DNA from 3 places in the Sphingobium sp. CFD-2 genome. Region 2 is predicted to be linked to each of the others. Evidence: riboswitches for the same ligand, from Rfam matches in the RefSeq annotation. Region 2 holds a riboswitch; each other region holds the start of a gene.

Region 1 (4,526 bases), 270 kb from region 2:
CATTGAAAATATCGGACACGCCGCCCGATATCGTCAGGCCATGCGGCAGTCGGAGATGCGCACCGGCGTCAAAGGTGGTGAGCGGCGCTTCATAGGTATAGCTGTTCTCATCGCTGCCGGGGCTTCTGGACTGGCTGATATAGCGACGTCCACTGTGACGAACCTCGCCAAATGTCGTTAGCGCGCCGCCCAGGAAATGCAGATTGAGGCGCGCGTTCGCGGTGAAGCGGGGGTTCTGGAGCGTTCGCAGATTGCCCAGAACACGTTCCGCGACGGGAATGGCGGGATAGACGAAATAGGTCCCCTTGACATAGTGCCCCTCCTGCACCGTCGCGGCGAGCTGGAGGTCGGCGCGGTCGCCCCATTTGAGGCTTGCCTCGAACTCACCGCCCCTGGTGATGGTCGTGCCGGAATTGACATATTTCCCGCCCACGGGCGTCAGGAACAGCGTGATTTCATCTTTTGTCCGGCGCTGGAAATAGGTGGCGCGGAAGCTGCCCGCGAGATCGCCGGCAATCGTGCCGTTCCAGCCAAGGCCGGCATCCCAGTTGCTGCCATGTTCGCGCAGCAGCGGCATTGTGTTGCCGACGCTGTCGGCACCAGCCTGAATATAGACGCCGTCGCCATAGATTTCATAGAAATTGGGATAGCGGTTGTAAGTGCCGTAGCTGGCGAACAGCAGCCAGTCCGAACCCACCTTTTTCTTGGCGCTGACGCTCCATGTCGGTTTCCAACCGTAATTTCCGGATGACGGACCGAAGGGGTTGTCCTGGCTCCCCAGCACCGGCCCGGTCAGCTTCTCGATCCGGAAGATCGGTGCCACCTGGAGGTCGCCCAGCGTGTGGAATGTGAGCGTATCCTGAACCTGGATGTTGGTGAGCTGACGCTTGTAATGCTGATAATAATCGCCGCGCCGTAAGCCTGTCACCGAATTGATGAGGTTGTCGGCGTCGTAGCGCATCGTCTCCCAATTATGCTGGACGTGCAATTCGAGAAGCTGCGTCACATCCCACTCCGCGCCGAGCGTGTAGCTGGCGTCGGCGGTCAGGCCGTAGCGGGTGGTGTGATACAGCGCCGTGCGGCTGCCGACGCCGAACGGTGCCGCCATGTCGTAATTGTTGAACCGCTTGCGCTGGTCCATGAAGTTGAGGTTCAGCGCCAGTTCGAGGTCGCCGAAGCGGTCATGCCAGTTCAACGCACCGTCATGCTGATATTGCTTCTGCTGACGCCGCTTGTTGAAGGGAACGCCCAAACTGGCGAGCGAGCCTGCGGTCAGGTTCACCTGGGGGAATGTGTATTCCGGGAGATCGATGAGGCTGTAGCCCTGAAGTCCACCATATTGAGTGGGCACAATCTCCGGCATGTACCGGTCCATATGGGTGAAGGAATATTTGGCGGTGATATTGTCGTTGCGCCATTTCACCATCACATTGTCGCGCTGGAAACTGTTATTCTGCCGCTGCCGCGTGGTTGGGAACTGGCAGACAGGATTGATGGCGCGCACCGGCTGATATTCGGAAGAGATGCTGCACGGCGTGTTGGATAGGCCGTCCCCACTCCATTCTCCGTCGCCATATTCGATGCCGTCCAGGATGCGCGCGGCGATGAGGGGATATTTGAATTCACCCTTGCTGCGTTCCATGTCGAGACCGAGCAGAAGACCGCCGCCGAGCAGCGGAAAGCTCAAGTTCCCCGAAAACTGGCGACCGCCATAGGACCGCGCACCGGCTGACACGGTGCCACTCAGGTCGGTCGGCATCTTGGTCACGATGTTGATCGCGCCGCCCAGCGGCGCACCGGAGAAGCGCGCGGGCGTGACGCCGCGATAAACCTCGACGCGCTCGACGTTGGAAATCGGGATCGTGGAGATATCAGCCGCCGTCTCGCTGGAGAGATTGAACGGCACGCCGTCGATGTAAATGTTGACTTGGCTGGGCGCGCTGCCCCGGATGCTCGTAGTCGTATAGCCGCCCGTGCCGCCGACGCGGCGGACGTAGACGCCGGGAATCTGGTCGAGCAGATCGGGCAGCGCCTTGTGCTCGCCGCGCGTGTCGTCGGGATAGACGACCGAGACCACCCCCGGCGAGAGAATGTCGCGCAATTCCTCGCGGCTGTTGGCCGTGACGACGATTTCCTGTTGCGTCTTGGGCTTGCCGGATTCTTCGCCCGAAGGGGCAGGATCACTGTCGGCCGCCTGTGCCTGTATGCCCCACGCCGACAGCCCCACCGTCAGCGCGAACCGCGAAATCGTCGAAAGTCTCACTCCATAGCCCCCCTGGCGCCGAACCCTGTCGGGCGGGGGCGTGCCGTCACGAACGGTCGGGCGCGAGAGCGGGCGGACGCCTCAAGCGCCCGTCACACGACCGATGCGGCCCCCGCCGCACGTTCGTCGCTCAGACGGAATACACCGTGCCCCGGCCATCCCCTGGACCAAAGCAAGAGCGACCAGACGCCGGCAGGTCTCCTGGCTTGCGGGTCAAGGCTTGATGCACGGCCTTCCCAAGCTCTCGCTCAGTGGCTTGAGGCCGAAACCCCGTGTGCATCGCGCTCGCCGCTCACAGTTGCAGGGACAGCCTCGGATTCGGATGGCGGACCATCCTCACCGCGTTCCCGTTTTAATCCCCTCTCGGGGAACCGGCGCGATCATAGGCTCACTATTGCAAACCTAATGATTGCCGTAAGGTTAAGCCGTGTGTGAAGCAAGCGGGGACTGATCCAGATTGCACGGCGCGGCCATACTCTGTCGGGAATCAGGTGAATCCGTCAGCCGATTACCCGGCTGACCGTCGAGCCTTTGCAAATCCCCGATCCGTGGCAATGAACCGTTCCAGCATCGGCACGACAAGCCTGACGGGATCGGCGGGGGTCTGGCCGCTCTCGCGGGCCAGCACCTCGGCGTAGTCGGTCAGGTCGCGATGAAGCTGCGCCGGCAGTTCCAGCGTGAACTTCACCGGCTTGTCGTCTGGAAGCGGGCCGAGTTTCAGCTTTGCCATGTTCAATTCCTGTAGGATTCGAGGACGAGATCCCGCGTCACGATGACCCTGACCGGGAAGCCCGGTCGGATGGTCAGCGTCGGGGCGACCTGCAACTGGCGCTGGACGATCTGTTGCCCGGCCTGGTTGATGGTGTCCTGCGCCCCGTCGCGGATGGCGCGGATCAGCCGGTCCTCGTCGTCGGTCGCCAGTTCGGTGCCGATGCCGAGCAGCGTTGACAGCCCGGCTGCCTTCATCAGATCCCACCAGTGATAGTCAACGCCATCTTCAAGGCCGGCATAGCCGCTGGCGTCCGCTCCGGGCTGTCGCTCCAGCACGATCGAGCGGCCGTTTGGCAGGATCAGGCGGTTCCAGACGAGAAGGACACGACGCTGGCCGAAGGTCACGCCGGCATCGTATTGGCCGATGATGCGCGTCCCCTGCGGAATCAGGAGCAGGCTGCCGGTCGGACTGTCATAGACATTCTCCGTCACCTGCGCGGTGATCTGGCCGGGAAGGTCCGAACGGATGCCGGTAATCATCGCTGCCGGGATCACGGCTCCGGCCTGAAGGATGTAGGGTGATGCGGGGGCCATGATGCGGTCCAGGGCGACAGTCTGCCGATCCACCGGGCCATTGAGGAAGGCGGTATGCCGGTCCTGCGTGCCGGCAGCACCAGGCTGGCCGGTCAGACCAAGGCCGGCGAGACTCGGGCTTGCAGCCCCTGTTCCGGGGGCGGTCTGGAAGAAGACGCGGCTGACGCGCGCGGCCTCTTCCTCGGCGATGCGGCGCTGTTCGGCGGGATCGACGGCGGGCGTCGCCATGACCGGCGGCGTGACAGGCTGCCCCCTGTTCTGCGCGTCGAGGATCGGGCCGCCGAGATCGCCGGGCAAGGCCGGCCCCAGGACGGGGCCGGTATAGTCGCGCGGCAGGCCGGATAGCCCGTCCGCCGTTGCACGATTCTCGGTCGAGTAGAGTTCTTCGCCGCTGCCGCTCATATCGCGGGTCTGGAGGGCATAGATCAGCGCACTGCCGATCCCGAACAGCGCGACGGCTCCTACCCCAGCCAGCGTCTTACGGGACAGACGGGTGACGCGGGGCGGTTCGGCTCGCAGCCGCATCGGCGCGGTGGTGTCCGGTGCGGCTTCTACAGTAGTCGTGTCTTCGGTCATGACGGGGATTCTCCGGTCGCCTTTGCGGGCTGTGCGGCCTGCCGTTGCTCGATGCGGACGATCCTGACGGTCTGCTGACGATCGCCACTGCCAAGGCGTAATTCGGCGGCGCCGAACAGGCGGTCCACGATCAGGATGTTCTGGTGAATGCGGCTGTTGACGATCTGGGTTTCGCCATCGGAGCCGATGACGAAGATCGGCGGCATCTCGCCCTGCACGATGCCGCGCGGGAAGACGACATAGATGCGGCGGCCGTCGTCAAAGACGGAGATGGGCTTCCACGGCGGATTGTCGCCGGTCAGGCCGTAGCGATAGTTGCGCGCCGCCTCAGTCGGGATGATCGGCGCGGCGGGAACGGTCTGACCCTGCCCTGCCGGCTGCG
Region 2 (4,526 bases):
CGACGGCCATGAAGCCGAGCAGGAAGGGCTTGCGCGCATTCAGCGCCCGGTGCAGCAGCCCGACATAGCCGCGCCTTATCCTTTCGAAGCGCCGTTCGAACCCGCGCTGGAAGCGGACCAGCGGATTGCGCGAGGCAGGCGCTCCGGCCATATGCGCGTCGCCCTGTTCGACATGAGGCCGTAGCAGATACATGGCCATGGTCGGCACCAGCGTCCGCGACAGGATGAAGGATGCGATCATCGCGAACACGACGGAAAGCGCCATCGGCACGAACAGGAATCCGGCGACCCCCGGCAGGAAGAACATCGGCACGAACACGATGCAGATGCACAGCAGCGACACGAAGGCGGGCGTCACGATCTGCGCCGCGCCGTCCAGTATCGCCTCGATCACGCCCTTGCCCTGCTCCAGATGCCAGTTGATATTCTCTATGGTCACGGTGGCGTCGTCGACCAATATGCCGACCGCCAGCGCCAGCCCGCCCAGCGTCATGACGTTCAGCGTCTGGCCGAAGGCTGCAAGCGCCGCGACCGCCGCCAAGATCGCAAGCGGGATCGACAGCGCGATGATCACCGTCGAGCGCCAGGAGCCCAGGAACAGCAGGATCATCAGGGATGTCAGCGCCGCCGCGATGGCGCCTTCGTGAATGACGCCTTCCACCGCCGCCTTCACGAACAGCGACTGGTCGCCGATGGGCAATATCTTCAGGCTGTCCGGCAGGCCCGCCGCGATCTGGGGCAGCTTTTCCTTGACGCCGTCCACGATCGCCAGGGTGGAGGTGGCGCCGTTCTTGAGGATGGTCAGCAGCACGGACCGGCTGCCCTCGACATGCACGATATTCTGCTGCGGCCCGCTGCCGTCGCGGACATGCGCGACATCGCGCATCGTGATGGTCGCGCCGTTGACCACCTTGACGGGCAGGTCGTTCAGGGCCTCTATGGAGGAAGGCGCATTGTTCAGCTTCACGCTGTACTGGGTTTCCCCGATCTTGACGAAACCGGCCGGATTGATCTGGTTCTGCGCCGCGATCGCCGCACCCACATCCTGCGCCGACAGCCCCTTGGACTGAAGCGCCAGCGGATTGAGGTCGATCTGCACCTGCCGCTGCTTGCCGCCCGAGGGGAAAGGCATGGCAAGGCCGGGCACCGTGATCAGCGGCGGGCGGACCTGGTTCATCCCCATGTCGAACAGCTGCTGTTCCGACAGCCCCTTGCCCGACAGGGCGAGCTGGAGGATCGGCACGGTCGACGCGCTGTAATTCAGGACAAGCGGCGGCGTGATCCCCGGCGGCATCTGGCGCAACACGGTCTGCGACACCGACGTCACCTGCGCGGTCGCGGTGCGGATGTCGGCGCCCGGCTGGAAATAGATTTTGATGATGCCGATGCCCTGAAGCGACTGGCTCTCGATATGTTCGATGTCGTTGACCGTGGTGGTCAGCACGCGCTCATAGGGATTGACGATGCGGTTGGCCATGTCCTCCGGCGACAGGCCCGCATATTGCCAGGCGACCGCCACCACGGGAATGCGGATATTGGGAAAGATGTCGACCGGCGTTCGCGCTGCCGCCAGCACCCCCGCGATCGCGATCAGGATCGCCATCACGATGAAGGTGAGCGGACGATGCAGGGCAACCTTGACGATACCGATCATTCACGACTCCACGGATGCGCCGCCGGACGATCCCCGCCGCACATGACGATACAACCTCTCCAGATATTTTCGCCGCCTGATACCAAAGACGAAGCGCGCCAGGAAATGCGCATATCGTTTGCCGCATTTCCGGCCGTCGCCAGAAAGGCGGCCAGCGCGGAAATGCTCCAAGACGCGTGGGGACTTCGTTCGGGGCGAAGCGAATTTCCACACATCCTAGAATGCGACGGCATCCCCGGCCATGGCGGAGTGCTGCGGCAATGAGGGGGCATAGCCCGCGCACCTCCGCCGGCCAGCCGGGAGACGCCGCCACATTCGAAGCCGCCCATGCGCCCTTGGACATTCTGCGTCTAATATATAATATGGCATGATCGATATGTTGAGCGACATGATCCATGGACCTTCGCCATCTCCGCTATTTTCTGTGCGTCGCTGAGGAGATGCATTTCGGCCGCGCCGCGCTGCGCCTCGGCATATCGCAGCCGCCGCTCAGCCAGCAGATCCGTGCTCTGGAGGAGGAACTGGGCGTCCGCCTGTTCGACCGCACCAGCCGCAGGGTGCGATTGACGGAGGCCGGCCGGCTGTTCGAGCCTGAAGCACGCCGGACCCTTGCCCAGGCGGACCGCGCCGCACAGATCGCGCGCATGGCCCAAAGGGCGGAGATCGGGCGGCTGGGGCTGGGCTTCACCACTTCCGGCCCCTTCGTGCCTCCGGTGGCGCGGGCGCTCTACCGCTTCCGCCAGACCTATCCCGATGTCGAACTGATCCTGCGCGAACAAGGCCGCGACGAGCAGGTGGAGAGTGTGGCGAGCCGTCAGCTCGACCTTGGCATCGTGCGTAATTTCGAGGCGCCGGCGCTGCCCGAAGGCATGCTGTCCCGATGCCTACTCAAGGAAGAGATGGTGCTGGCCCTGCGCGCCGATCATCCGCTGGCGCTGCGCCCTGCCCCGCCGCGCATCGCTGACCTTTCCGACGAGCCGCTGGTGCTCTATGGCGCGCCCAATGGGACAGGGTTCACGGAGCATTTCCAGGCCCTGTGCGCGGAAGCAGGGTTCGTCCCGAAAATCTCGCATGAAGCCCGCAGCCTCGCGACCCTGCTGGGCCTTGTCGCGGCCGGCTTCGGCCCCACGGTGATTGCCGGGTCGATGGCGCGGCTGCACGTCGACAATGTGATCAACCGCCCCTTCGACGTGCCGGTCATGAGCGCGCTCTGGCTGATCCATCATGAGGATCTGTCACCGACCGGCCAGGCCTTTCTGAAGACCCTGCTGGAAGAACGTCATTTGTAGGAGTTAATTGAGGAAACATCTTCTGCTCAAGCCTCCTCTTCCCATTCCCTGTTCCAGCCTCTATGCATGGCCGCCGAAGGGTGGTTTCGACCGACCTTCATGATCGCGCCGGTGCCCTCCCAAGGGGCTTAATAGGGAATGCGGTGATGAATCCGCGGCTGTCCCTGCAACTGTAAGCGGCGAGCGAGACGCATAGCGATCCCCCGGAAGCGCCGGAGGATCAGCCACTGGGCCGGACGCTAAATCATGCGAGGCCTGGGAAGGCCATGCGCCAAGCTATGACCCGCGAGCCAGGAAACCTGCCTGCGTCTGGTCGCTCTTGCCTTGGTCCAGGGGATGGCCACGGCACGGTCCTCCGTCTGAGCGACGCTTCACGCAGCGGGAGCTGCTGTCGGCATGCCGGGCGCAAGAGCGTCCGTCCGGCATGAAGGCGGCTCCCGTCCGGTTTCGCAGACGCCGACGGGGTACCGACCCTATGAGCATATCGACCCATGAGCCGGAATCGCCCGGGGCGCCGGCCAGCCGTCTTCGCCGCCGCGCGACCGGCATGTTCGCCGGGCTCATCGCCGCCAATCTGACGGCCTGGATCGCGGCCTTCACGATCTTCGCGGGCGATCCGGTCATGCTGGGCACGGCGTTGCTGGCCTGGAGCCTGGGCCTCCGCCATGCCGTGGACGCCGATCATATCGCCGCCATCGACAATGTGACCCGCAAGCTGATGCAGGACGGCCAGCGGCCCCTGACCGTCGGCTTCTGGTTCGCCATCGGCCATAGCGGCATCGTCCTGATCGCCGCCGTCGCCATCGCTGTCGCCGCCAGTGCGCTGAGCCGGGTGGAAGCGGCGGGAGCCATCGGCGGCACCATCGCGACAATGGTGTCGGCGACCTTCCTCTTCGCCATCGCGGCGATGAACCTGATCATCCTCCGATCAGTTCTCAGGACGTTCAACCATGTTCGAAAGGGTGGAGCCTATGTCGATGAAGATATGGACATATTGCTTGGCAATCGGGGTTTGCTCGCACGCCTCTTCCGCCCGCTTTTCCGGCTGGTGACGCGAAGCTGGCACATGGCTCCGCTCGGCTTCCTCTTCGGTCTGGGCTTCGATACCGCAACCGAAGTCGCCATTCTGGGCCTGTCCGCCGGTCAGGCCGCCAGCGGCCTTTCGGTTGCGACCGTCCTCATCTTTCCCCTGCTCTTCGCGGCGGGCATGGCGCTGATCGACACGGCGGACGGTGCCCTGATGATGGGCGCCTATCAGTGGGCGTTCGTGAAGCCGATCCGCAAGCTCTACTACAATATCACCATCACGCTGGTGTCGGCGCTGGTCGCGCTGCTCATCGGCGGGATCGAGGCAGCGGCCCTGCTGGGCGACAAGCTCGGCCTCAGCGGCGGCGTCTGGACCCTTGCCGCCGACCTTGGCGAGCATTTCAACAGCCTCGGCTTCATCATCATCGGCCTGTTCGCCGCCTGCTGGCTGCTGAGCTGGGCCATCTATCGCTGGAAAGGCTTCGACGAGATCGAAGTCGCTCCCATCCCCAGCCACCAACCGCAAGGAAATCCCGCATGAAAAAGGTTCCCGCCAC
Region 3 (4,526 bases), on a different replicon from region 2:
GAGCGGGCTTTCCGCGGGGCCCGCGAGCAGGAACAGCGCGGCGATGCCGATCAGGCCGGTCATGATGGCGAGCGCGGGAAGCGCCAGCGGATGCGCCTGCGCCAGCCCGAAATAGAGCGCGCCGACCGCGCCCAGCGCGGCGCAGTTGGATGCCCCCAGGACCGAAGGTTCGGCCAGCGGGTTGCGCAGATAGCCCTGAAGCGCCGCGCCCGCCAGCCCGAGCATCGCGCCGACGATCAGGCCAAGCAGCATGCGGGGCAGGCGCAGGTCGAGAAGGATGGCGCGGGCGACGTCATCGCCGCCGCCGCCGAGGACGGCGAAGATGCGCGCCGGGGAGAGCGGAACCGCGCCCAGAGTGAGGGAAGCAAGGGCGGCCAGCAGCGCCAGCGCCGTCAGCGTGGGGATCAGCAGCGGATGGCGCCGGGCGCTCATGGCTTGCGCGTCCTTCCCTGCTTGCTACAGCGTGCCGTGCTCCTGCGAAGGCGGGAGCACATTGGTTTGTTGAGGCACGATCCGGGAGCAGCAGCGTGCGGTGCAGAATGATCTTTACAACGTTCTGCGCCCTGGCCCTGACCGGCGCGGCGCCCGCCCAACCCCGGCGCATCGTGTCGCTCAACACCTGCGCCGACCAATATGTGCTCGCTCTGGCGGACCCGGCGCAGATCGCCGCGCTCAGCCCCTATGGGCACGACCCGGAACTGTCGGCGGCGGTCGGCAGGGCCCGCGCCTTCCGCACCCTCAAGCGCCCGGCGGAGGAAGTGCTGGCGATCCGCCCCGACCTGCTGATCGGCTTTCCTTCCGGCGGCAGCGTCGTCGGCGCGCCGCCGGGCCAGTGGCGGACCCTGGGGCTGGCGAGCGCGGACAGCTATGCCATGATCCTGACGCAGATCCGGCAGGTGGCGGCGGCGGTCGGCCATCCCGAACGGGGCGAAGCGATGATCGCCCGGATGAACCGCGACCTCGCCGCCCTGCCCCCGCCGAAGCGTCGCGGCGTCGCGGCCTATTATCAGCGGCGCGGCTATATGACCGGCACCGGCACGCTGGTCGACGACCTGATGCAGCGGGTGGGCCTGATCAATCTGGCCCGCAGGCTGGGCAAGCCGGCGCTGTCGCAACTGTCGCTGGAGGAGATGATCGCCGCCCGTCCGGACTGGCTGATCGTGGAGAGCGGCAGCGAGAAGGTGGTCGATCATGGGACGGAAATGCTGCACCACCCCATACTGCGCGCCATCCCGCGCATCCGCGTGCCGCAGGCGTGGACGGTGTGCGGCGGCCCCGCCTATGTCGAGGCGGCGCGGGGCATCGCAGCGCAGCTTGACGGCGCTGCGCACAAGGGCACAGCGCAGCTTGACGGCGCTGCGCACAAGGGCACAGCGCAGCGCAAGGACGCGGCGCGGGTGAACGCCGCGCCGCGTCATTAGGCTATTTTCAGAAGCGCACACGCACGCCGCCGAAGGCCGACCGGCCATAAGTGCTATAGCCATGGACCGTGGCGTATTTCTCATCGGTCAGATTGTCGATGCGGCCGTAGATTTCCAGATTTTCCCGGATCGGGAAAGACGCCCGGACGTTCGCCGTCGCATAGCCGTCCAGCCGCACCATATTGGTCGCATCGTTGAAGCTGTCGCCTACCATCGTCACCGTCGCGCCGGTCGACAGGCCGAAGGGCCAGACATAGTCCGCCGAAACGCTGACCGCATTGGCGGCGCGGCGCGGCAGCCGGGCGTCGGTATTGCGGTCGCGCGCATCGACATAGCTGTAGGCGGCGGTGACGGTCAGCGCATCGACGGGCCGCAGCGTCAGCATCGCCTCCACGCCCTTGGCGCGGGTGCGGTCCAGATTTCCGTAGAGCGAAGTCGCATAATCGAAATTGATCTGGTTGCGCGTAACGCGCCGGAACGCCGTCAGCGAGAGCATCGCCCGACTGCCCGCCAGGCTCTGGTCGAAACCGATGTCATAGCTTTTCGACCGCTCGGGCTTGAGTGCGCGGTTGCCGCTGAAGCTGTCGTAAAGCTGATAGAGGGAGGGTGCCTTGAAACCCTCACCATAGCTGGCCCGAAAATTGGTGGAGCCGCCATTGGGGGTGTAGTTCGCATTTGCACCGAAGGTCGTCGCGCCACCGAACTGGCTGTGATCGTCATGCCGGACGCCGCCGGTCAATGCGAGGCCCGCAAACGGCTTCACGACTGCGAGGGCATAGACGCTGTCGATGTCGGCCTTTGCCTTGCCCACGACTTTGTCGCCCGTGAAGAAATCATGATAGAAGAAATCATAGTCCGGCCGTTCATGCTCGTAACCGAAGATGAGCCGGGCCTGATCGACCGGTTGATAGACGCCTTCATATTCAAAGCGCAGATTGGTGCCGGAGAAGCCGTAATCCGGCGCCTCGCCCCGCTGGAGCATATAATCGCGGTCATTGCGGAACCAGGTGACGGCGGCGCGGTTGGTCAACTTGCCGTCGAACAAGGACAGGTTGAGACCCGCATAGCCGATATATTGGTCGAGCTTGCTGACATCGCTCGATTCCATCGGCGCACCGAAGAACAGGTCGGTGTTGAGATCGGCATGGATATAATAGCCGCGCAGGTCGAGGCTGAGATTGTCGGCAAAGGCCAGTTTCAGCTTCGCGTTGGTCGCGAGATTTTCGTAGCCGTCCTTTTCAGTGCCGTTGGCGGCGGCGGAAATGCCGTCGGTGTTGAAATAGGCGATGCCGATGCCGCCGGACACCATGCCAGTGGCACCGGAAATATCTGCCTTTGCATTCAGCGTGTCGGCATAGCCAAAGTCGACCGAGGCGTTGCCGGCCAAACCCTCTGCGGGCGCGCCCGTCATGATGTTGACGACACCGCCGATCGCCTGACTGCCATATACCACGGAATTGGAACCGCGCAGCACTTCGATCCGCCTTATGTTGCCGGTCAGCAGATTGCCAAAATCATAGGCATCGCCAATCCCGCTCGGATCGTTGACCTTTACGCCATCGATCAGCACCAGCGTCTGCGTCGTTTCCGCCCCCCGCAGTGAAACGCCAGTGACCCCGCCCACCGCATCGGCCCGATTGAAGCGCACCCCCGGCGTGGTGGCCAGCAGGTCGACGACGCTGACGCTCTGGCGGGTGCGGATGGTGTCGGCGTCGATGACCGTGACTGCCTGGCCGACCTCGTCGCGCGGCTGTTCGATGCCCAGCGCGGTGACGATGATCTCATCCTCCGCCAGGGCGGGAGCGGCCGCGAGCAAGGCGGCGATGGAAATGGAAATCCTCAACATGTCTATATTCCCCCTGAGCGCCGGTGCAACATGGCTCAGGGCGTCCGCTTGCGCGGCCGGACGGGGGAAATGGCCGGCGCCCGCGCCCTCCCCCCGCACCGATGCGGCCCTGCGCCGCTTCGTCGCTCAGACGGAGAACACCGTGCCATGGCCATACCCTGGACCAAGGCAAGAGCGACCATGCGCCGGCAGGTCTCCTGGCTCGCGGGTCAATGCGGCGATGCACGCCTTCCCGGACTTGCGTCCAGTGGCCGGCCCCTGGGCCGAAGTGCATCGCGCTCACCGCTTACAGTTGCAGGGACAGCCGCGGAATAGGACGGTTTCCCGTCCGCACCGCATTCCCGTTTTCAGCCCCCTTCGGGGCACCGGCGCGATCTTCTTTTTGCGCGCGAAGGCATTGCCCCGCCCGCGTCCCGCGCCATAAGGGAAAGCGGCGGCCATGCCAAGAGGCAGCCATGGAAGGAGATTGCATGCCGTTCGCCATCAGCCCCGCCGATGTCGAGGATGCGGCGCGGGTCATCGCCCCTGCCGCCATCCGCACGCCGCTGCTGGAAAATGCGGCGCTCAACGCCCGCTGCGGCCGGCGCGTGCTGGTGAAGTTCGAAGGCGCGCAGCACAGCGGATCGTTCAAGTTCCGCGGCGCCTACAACCGGCTGGCCCGCCTGGACGCGGCGGAGCGAAAGGCGGGGGTCGTCGCCTGGTCTTCGGGCAATCATGCGCAGGGCGTGGCCCTTGCGGCGCGGTTGCTGGGCATGGCGGCGACGATCGTGATGCCGGCCGACGCGCCCGCGATCAAGACGGCGAATACGCGGGCGCTGGGCGCAGATGTCGTGCCCTATGACCGCTTCACCCAAAGCCGGGAGGAAATCGCCACGAGGCTGGCGAATGAACGGGGCGCGGTGCTGGTGCCGTCCTTCGACGATCCCTTCATCATGGCCGGCCAGGGGACGATCGGGCTGGAGATCATGGAACAGGCCGCCGAAGCGGGGGCGGAGATCGGCCAGATCCTCGTCAATTGCGGCGGCGGCGGCATGGTGTCGGGAATTGCGACCGCCGTGAAGGCGCGCCAGCCCGGCGTCGCGATCCTGGCGGTGGAGCCGGAAGCGTTCGACGATACGGCGCGCTCGCTGGCGAGCGGCGTGCGGGAAAGCGTATCGCCCGATGCGCGGTCGATCTGCGACGCCCTGCTGTCTCCCGCGCCGGGGGCGCTGACCTTTCCCATCAACCGGGCCTATCTGTCGGGCGGCCTTACGGTGAGC

Evidence for each region. Region 2 has a riboswitch for cobalamin ahead of LDB29_RS24170 (HoxN/HupN/NixA family nickel/cobalt transporter). Riboswitches for the same ligand answer to the same signal wherever they lie in the genome.
Region 1: another riboswitch for cobalamin. It lies ahead of LDB29_RS22985 (TonB-dependent receptor domain-containing protein); the one in region 2 lies ahead of LDB29_RS24170 (HoxN/HupN/NixA family nickel/cobalt transporter).
Region 3: another riboswitch for cobalamin. It lies ahead of LDB29_RS12820 (TonB-dependent siderophore receptor); the one in region 2 lies ahead of LDB29_RS24170 (HoxN/HupN/NixA family nickel/cobalt transporter).

Annotation. Positions count from the first base shown of each region.
Region 1 is NZ_CP084406.1:590,414-594,939, reverse strand. It holds gene LDB29_RS22985 (TonB-dependent receptor domain-containing protein) at 1-2,263, opposite strand, end outside; cobalamin riboswitch at 2,437-2,654, opposite strand; gene LDB29_RS22980 (DUF2274 domain-containing protein) at 2,772-2,993, opposite strand; gene LDB29_RS22975 (TrbI/VirB10 family protein) at 2,996-4,093, opposite strand; gene trbG (P-type conjugative transfer protein TrbG) at 4,141-4,526, opposite strand, start outside.
Region 2 is NZ_CP084406.1:865,297-869,822, forward strand. It holds gene LDB29_RS24160 (efflux RND transporter permease subunit) at 1-1,654, opposite strand, end outside; gene LDB29_RS24165 (LysR substrate-binding domain-containing protein) at 2,050-2,943, shown strand; cobalamin riboswitch at 3,036-3,265, shown strand; gene LDB29_RS24170 (HoxN/HupN/NixA family nickel/cobalt transporter) at 3,419-4,510, shown strand; gene cobW (cobalamin biosynthesis protein CobW) at 4,507-4,526, shown strand, end outside.
Region 3 is NZ_CP084405.1:2,593,991-2,598,516, forward strand. It holds gene LDB29_RS12810 (iron ABC transporter permease) at 1-432, opposite strand, end outside; gene LDB29_RS12815 (ABC transporter substrate-binding protein) at 540-1,421, shown strand; gene LDB29_RS12820 (TonB-dependent siderophore receptor) at 1,429-3,267, opposite strand; cobalamin riboswitch at 3,437-3,652, opposite strand; gene LDB29_RS12825 (threonine/serine dehydratase) at 3,738-4,526, shown strand, end outside.